Regions from separate parts of the Microbispora maris genome, predicted to be linked through region 2. Evidence: riboswitches for the same ligand, from Rfam matches in the RefSeq annotation. Region 2 holds a riboswitch; each other region holds the start of a gene.

Region 1 (2,254 bases), on a different contig from region 2:
CACACTCTTCTTGTCACGGTCCAGTGACGGGCACGCGGCGGGCGAGGCCGTAACGGCTGGGAACACTGGGACGGATGTGCACGACACGGGCAGGCGCGCCGGACACTCCGTCGGCCCGGGCGCCATGGCAGGTGTCGCAGCCGAGAGCCGCGTAGAGGCAGGTGCGCCGGTCGTTCCAGTCCGCGGCGACCGCCCTCGACCTGCTGATCCACGGCCCACCCGGGTTGCGGCAGACCTCGTCCCGGACCTCGCCGGTCATCACGCAGGGCCGCTGCGGCAGCCGGCTGACGGCGACCGGGTCGCCGTCGGTGAGGGGTTCTCCCGTGGCGGTATGGATCGGCGTCAGCAGCCCCGGAGTCCAGCGCAGGACGGCCGGCTGTCCGAACCGCCGGGCGACCTCCAGGACGACGTCCTCCTCGCCGCCGACGACGACCACCGCCTGCTCGGCCCAGGCGAACTCCGGATGGTGGCATGCGGCGTCGGGCAGCAGACCCGGGCCGCGCTCACGCAGGTCGTCGAGCAGCCGCTCGTGCGCGTCCACGTTGCGGGTCAGGTGATCCGGCTGGCCGCCGGGGTTCCAGCCCGTCAGCACGTGGGCGACCTCGTCGAGGGGGTGCGGGATCTCCTCGGTGCCCGGGCCGCCGACCGCGGGGCCCACCCGCAGGATCCGGTCGTCCAGCGTGAGGCGGAGGACGGCGCCGGTCCAGGCGGCGGCGATGTCGGGCTGCTCGTCCGGGCGTTCGGCGACGAACAGATCGGCCAGCTGGCGCTCCGGGGCGTCGGGCCGGTGCACGTGCCACCGCAGCCTGCAGTGCGGGCACTGGGCGTAGTACACGCCGGGGAACCCTTCCACGACAGGCTCGCGCGGCCCGATGTTCGCGCCGTTGTAGAAGACGCCGCAGCCGGGGCAGTGGGTGCGGCGCAGGGCGTAGGGGTCGTTCGGGACGGGCATCGAGCACCTCCGGGGCCTGGGACCCCGGTGGCCCGACCGGCCCCGGTGATCCGCCGTTCTCCGCGCGCCTCGCACGGAGCGGGTCGTCACCCGGGGCACCCGCAGCGGGCGGGATGCCGTCCAGCGAGCCGGGGCTTGGCGCTGGAACTCGTGACCCAGGTCGGGACATTAACGACGTAAGCCATTGATGGTCAACATCTGGACAGCAACCGGACTGCTGTGCCGGCATATGGCCCGGGTCACGAGGCCGATCGCGCCCCTGGACGTCCGCCGGCCGGCAACCTCGCCTCACCCCACACAAGGTGCCCCCAGGGAAGACCTGGCCGCTGCCGGTCACGTCGAGGCCGCCGTGGTCGTCGCCGGTCTGGACGACCGCGCGGCACGTCCCCTCGGGCGCCGCTACGGCCGGGACGCCGTCTTCGCCTGGACCCCCGACACCTGGCGGCTGCTGTCCTGCCGCGACACCCGCTCGGCAGCCTTCGGCTGGACCGCATGAGAATCTACGTTGTAAAGGACGGTGGTTGTAGGGTGCGGTACATGACCGGTGAGACCGATCTGCACACGCTGGTGGCCACGATGCGCCCGCGGCTCAACCCCGGCCGCTACGTCTTCACCACCGTCCGCGCCGACGTTCCGCCGGGTGTCAGGCCGGTCGTCACGGTCGCGGAGGAGGAGGGCCTCACACTGGTCCTGCCGCAGCACGAGGCCGACGCGGCGGGGCTGGCGTACGACTACGTGGCGGGCTGGATCACGCTGCGCGTCCACTCGGCGCTCGAAGCCGTGGGCCTGACCGCCGCCTTCGCGCAGGCACTCGCGGCCGTGGGCCTGAGCTGCAACGTCGTCGCCGGATTCCACCACGACCACCTCTTCGTGCCGTACGAGCGCGCCGACGAGGCGGTCGAGGTGCTGGAGAACCTCGCCCGGCGGTCCGCCTGACGACTCACCTTGAGCCGCCCTGCGAGCACTCCAGGCCGGCCTTGGCGAGTCACGCCGATCGTGGCTCAGCTTTGCCGACCTGACCCGAGCGCCTGGAGCGCGGCCGAGGCCGGGCGGAGCCACGGTGATCCGCCCGGCCTTGGGTTGTGATTCATTCAGTCACGGGCAGTTGCCGATGTCGCTTTCGGCGGAGGCCAGGACGACGTCGGTCTTGGCCAGGCCGAGGGCGTTGACGGTGACATGGACGGCGTTGACGGTCAGGCCCTTGTCGGGGGTGGTGAATGAGGTCTGCTCGTTGAGGACGAGCTTCACGACGCCGACGTTGACCGTCGTGTTGGGCTGGACATTGGTGGGTTCCGAGATGAC
Region 2 (2,254 bases):
GCGCGAGCGGCGCGCCGAGGCAGAAATGGATCCCGGCACCGAACGAGATGTGCGGGTTGTCCGCCCGGCCGATGTCCAGGCGGTCCGGGTCGGCGAACACCTCGGGGTCCCGGTTCGCCGAGCCGAACAGCAGCGCGACCTCCACGCCCCGGGGGATCGTCACCCCGCCGACCTCGACGTCCTCGAGCACCCACCGCTCGAACATCTGCGCCGGGGTGTCGTAGCGCAGCAGCTCCTCGACCGCCGTCGGCATCAGGCCGGGGTCGGCGCGCAGCCGCTCCAGCTCGCCGGGGTTGCGGAACAGCGCCCACCACCCGCTGCCGGTGGCGTTGACCGTGGCCTCGTGCCCGGCGTTGAGCAGCAGCACGCAGGTGCCGATCAGCTCGTCCTCGGTCAGCCGGTCGCCGTCGTCCACCACCTGCGCGAGCGCGGAGATCATGTCGTCGCCCGGCCGCTCCCTGCGCGCCCTGGCCAGCCCGCGCAGGTACTCGGCGAACTCCGACGCGGCGCGTACGGCCGTGTGCTGGACCTCCGGGGACGGGTGCAGCTCGTACATCCCGCAGATGTCGGCCGACCAGGGGCGCAGGAGGTGACGGTCGGCCTCGGGCACGCCCAGCATCTCGGCGATCACGGTGACCGGCAGCGGCTCGGCGACCTCGGCCAGCAGGTCGCCGCCGCCGCGCTCGACCAGTCCCTCGGTCAGCTCGGTCGCGATCCTGCGTACGCGCGGGCGCAGCGACTCGACCATCCGGGGCGTGAAGGCCTTGGACACCAGGCGGCGCAGCCGCGTGTGCACCGGGGGCTCCACGTCGAGCATGCCGGCCCGGATCACCCGCCAGAACGGCTCCTGGAAGTCCGGCTCGGGCTGCCTGCCGAACTCCTCGTGGGTGGCCACGTGCAGGTAGGACCGGCCCAGCCGGCGGTCGCGCAGCAGCGCGTTCACGTCGGCGTGCCGGGCGATCAGCCACTGTCCGGTCGGCTCGAAGAAGCTGACCGGCTCGTTGTCCCGCAGGTCGCGGTAGGCGTCGTACGGGTGAGCCACGAACTCGGGATTCCAAGGATCAAACTTCACAATGCACACCATAACGGCAAAACGGCCCTCACCAGCGGGCTTGCCTTCGGGCCCGGACGCCGGGTTATAGTGCGCTCAGGTCATGAGTGCCAGCGTCAAGCCCCGGCTTGCTGGCCGGCAACCCTCGCGCTCGCGGCGGGGTGCCCCGGGTGAGGACCGGGTCCGGCACGAGGTGTGCCGGGCAAGCGCGGGCTCCGCCGTACGACGCCATGGCCGGGGTCCCAGACCCCGAGGAGGCTTGGCGTTGTCCGCACTCACCTTCGTCCAGCAGGCCGTCACCCGCGTCACCGAGCCCGACGCCGTCCCCGTACGCCTACCGGCCGTCGTGGGCGCCGGCCTGGAGGTGCCCGTCAGGGGCGGCAGGCTCGTGCCGTACGCGAACCTCGACTACGCGGCGAGCGCGCCCTGTCTCGAGCCGGTGAGCGCCACCGTCGCGGCGGCGCTGCCGGCCTACTCCAGCGTCCACCGGGGCGCGGGCTACGCCTCACAACTCACCACCGCGCGGTACGAGCAGGCCAGGCACACCGTGCGGGCCTTCGTCGGCGCCCGTCCCGGCGACGCCCTGATCTTCGTGCGCAACACGACCGACGCGATGAACCTGCTGGCCCGCAGCCTCCCCGAGGGCACCACCGTCGTCGTGTTCGACACCGAGCACCACGCCACGCTGCTGCCCTGGCCCGACGCCGTACGGCTCGCGCCGCCTGCCTTCCCCGGCGAGGCGATCCGGGCGGCCGACGAGGCGCTGACCGCGATCGAGGGCCCGGCCCTGCTCGTCGTGACCGCCGCCTCCAACGTCACGGGCGAGCTGTGGCCGATCGCCGGGCTGGCCCACGTCGCCCACCGGCACGGCGCGCGGATCGCCGTGGACGCGGCCCAGTACGTCCCCCATCGCGGGCTCAACCTCGCCGCGCTCGACCTCGACTACGTGGCGTTCTCCGGGCACAAGCTCTACGCCCCCTTCGGCGCCGGGGTGCTCGTGGGCCGCCCCGACTGGCTCGCCGACGCCGACCCGTACCTGCGCGGCGGCGGAGCCGTACGGTCCGTGGGCGAGACGGTGGACTGGAGCGACGACCCCGAGGCCCGGCACGAGGCCGGCACCCCCAACGTGCTCGGCGCGATCGCGCTCGCCGCCGCCTGCGACGCGCTGACCACGACCGGCTGGATCGCGCTGGTCCGGGAGGA
Region 3 (2,254 bases), on a different contig from region 2:
CGGTCGCCGTCCGACAGCGCCGCGCAGACCCACAGGACGTCGGTGTCCCTGACGACCTCGGACAGGCCCGAGACCAGGCCGCCACCGCCCCTGCGCATGGTCAGGCCGCCGTCCTCCGACAGCGTGAAGGACACCGGGCCCCTGTTGGACGCGATAAGAACGGTGCTGCTCATCTGGGCTGTCCCTCGATCAGAGCGGGCGCGCATGCCGGAAGATTAATAAAAGCCGACCTCCGTCAATAGGATGTCAACCGATCGCGGGAGGGCTGGATACGGCATGGCACTGGACGACACGACCGAGGACCTGGCCCGTTCGGCTGCCCAGGGGGACCATCGCGCGCTCGGTGAACTGCTGCGGCGCATCGAGCCCGACGTGCTGCGGCACTGCGAGAGGCTTCTACCGTATCGGCAGGACGCGGAGGAGGCCGCGCAGGACACGCTGCTCGCCGTGGCACGCAACATCGCCAGGTTCGAGGGGCGCGCCAAGTTCAGCACCTGGCTGCACATCGTGACCGTGAACTGCGCCAGGACCACCTACCGCTCACTGAAGCGGCGCTCGTCGGAGCAGGCGGAGGAGCTGCCCGACCAGCGGCCCGATCCCCGGCGGGTGAGCGTCATCGCCGGCTCGCGGCTCGACCTGCTCGACGCGATGGAGGCGCTGGAGGCCGAGCGGCCCGACCTCGCCCAGGCGCTCGTGCTGCGCGACATCTGCCAGCTCGACTATGCGGAGGTCGCCGACCAGCTGAAGATCCCCCTCGGAACGGTCAAGTCCCGGATCCACCAGGCGCGCAAGTACGTGCAGACCGCCCTCGGCGAGGCGTACGGCTGATACGAATCGTCTCGTGATGTGAGACGTCGGAACGGACACCGAGGACGCCGGGGTACAGTGCTAGAGACCTTTCTCGGAAAGGTTCCACAACTGAACATGCTCATCCAGAGGGGTGGAGGGACCGGCCCTGCGAAGCCCCGGCAACCTCCCCGGTGTCGAACTCGTGTCCACGAGGCCCGGCCGGGACAGGTGCCAATTCCGGCTCGCGGCCAGGGTGGTCGCGAGCGAAGATGAGGGAAAGGCCTCGCTTCATGGCGCACACCAGCACTGCCGCTAACACCGCCGCGAACACCGTCGAGTTCGGCCCCGCCACGGGTCTTTCGTGTCGCGAATGTGGCACTCTTTACGAGCTCGGCCCGATCTTCGCCTGTACGGAGTGTTTCGGCCCCCTTGAGGTGGCGTACGAATTCGGCGAGATCCGCCGGGAGGACATCGAGTCCGGTCCGGCGAACATCTGGCGGTACCGCTCCCTGCTCCCCGTCCCCGCCGACGTGGCGGCCAAGCCCAACCTCCAGCCCGGCTGGACCAAGCTCGTGAAGGCCGACAGGCTGGCGGCCGAGCTGGGGCTGCGGTCGCTCCACGTCAAGGACGACTCCGGCAACCCCACCCACTCCTTCAAGGACCGGGTCGTCTCGATCGCGCTGGAGGCCGCGCGCAACTTCGGCTTCCACACCCTGTCGTGCTCCTCCACCGGCAACCTCGCCGGCGCGGTGACCGCGGCCGCCGCCCGGGCCGGACTGGACGCCTGCGTGTTCATCCCCGCCGACCTGGAGCCGGCCAAGGTCGTCATGGCCGCGGTGTACGGCGGCCGCCTGGTCGCCATCGACGGCAACTACGACGAGGTCAACCGCTTCTGCTCGGAGCTCATCGGCGACGAGCTGGGCGAGAAGTGGGGCTTCGTCAACGTCAACCTCCGGCCCTTCTACGCCGAGGGCTCCAAGACGCTGGCGTACGAGATCGCCGAGCAGCTCGGCTGGCGGCTGCCCGACCAGATCGTCATCCCGGTGGCCTCCGGTTCGCAGCTCACGAAGATCGACAAGGGCTTCCGCGAGCTGATCAAGCTGGGGCTGGTCGAGGATCGGCCGTACCGGATCTTCGGCGCGCAGGCCGAGGGCTGCTCGCCGGTCTCCCGGGCGTTCAAGGCCGGGCAGGACGTGGTGCAGCCGGTGCGTCCCGACACCATCGCCAAGTCGCTGGCGATCGGAAACCCGGCGGACGGGCCGTACGTGCTCGACATCGTCCGGCGGACGGGCGGCGCGGTGGAGGACGTGAACGACCAGGAGGTGGTCGAGGCGATCCGCCTGCTGGCCAGGACCGAGGGCGTCTTCGCGGAGACGGCGGGGGGCGTCACGGTCGGCGTGCTGCGCAAGCTGGTGCGCGAGGGGCGCCTCGACCCCGACGCCGAGACCGTGGTGCTGAACACCGG

The links. Region 2 has a riboswitch for S-adenosylmethionine ahead of AAH991_RS00085 (aminotransferase class V-fold PLP-dependent enzyme). Riboswitches for the same ligand answer to the same signal wherever they lie in the genome.
Region 1: it holds a riboswitch for S-adenosylmethionine, as region 2 does, so the genes downstream of both, AAH991_RS30780 (DUF3293 domain-containing protein) here and AAH991_RS00085 (aminotransferase class V-fold PLP-dependent enzyme) in region 2, are expected to answer to the same signal.
Region 3: it holds a riboswitch for S-adenosylmethionine, as region 2 does, so the genes downstream of both, thrC (threonine synthase) here and AAH991_RS00085 (aminotransferase class V-fold PLP-dependent enzyme) in region 2, are expected to answer to the same signal.

The regions. Positions count from the first base shown of each region.
Region 1 is NZ_JBDJAW010000034.1:79,653-81,906, forward strand. Features, by position in the region: gene AAH991_RS30780 (DUF3293 domain-containing protein) at 14-952, opposite strand; SAM riboswitch class IV at 1,000-1,108, opposite strand; gene AAH991_RS30785 (hypothetical protein) at 1,182-1,448, shown strand; gene AAH991_RS30790 (ACT domain-containing protein) at 1,490-1,888, shown strand; gene AAH991_RS30795 (choice-of-anchor P family protein) at 2,048-2,254, opposite strand, start outside.
Region 2 is NZ_JBDJAW010000001.1:14,336-16,589, forward strand. Features, by position in the region: gene AAH991_RS00080 (cytochrome P450) at 1-1,072, opposite strand, end outside; SAM riboswitch class IV at 1,151-1,266, shown strand; gene AAH991_RS00085 (aminotransferase class V-fold PLP-dependent enzyme) at 1,317-2,254, shown strand, end outside.
Region 3 is NZ_JBDJAW010000010.1:194,364-196,617, reverse strand. Features, by position in the region: gene AAH991_RS15125 (alpha,alpha-trehalose-phosphate synthase (UDP-forming)) at 1-173, opposite strand, end outside; gene AAH991_RS15120 (RNA polymerase sigma factor) at 277-828, shown strand; SAM riboswitch class I at 926-1,065, shown strand; gene thrC (threonine synthase) at 1,080-2,254, shown strand, end outside.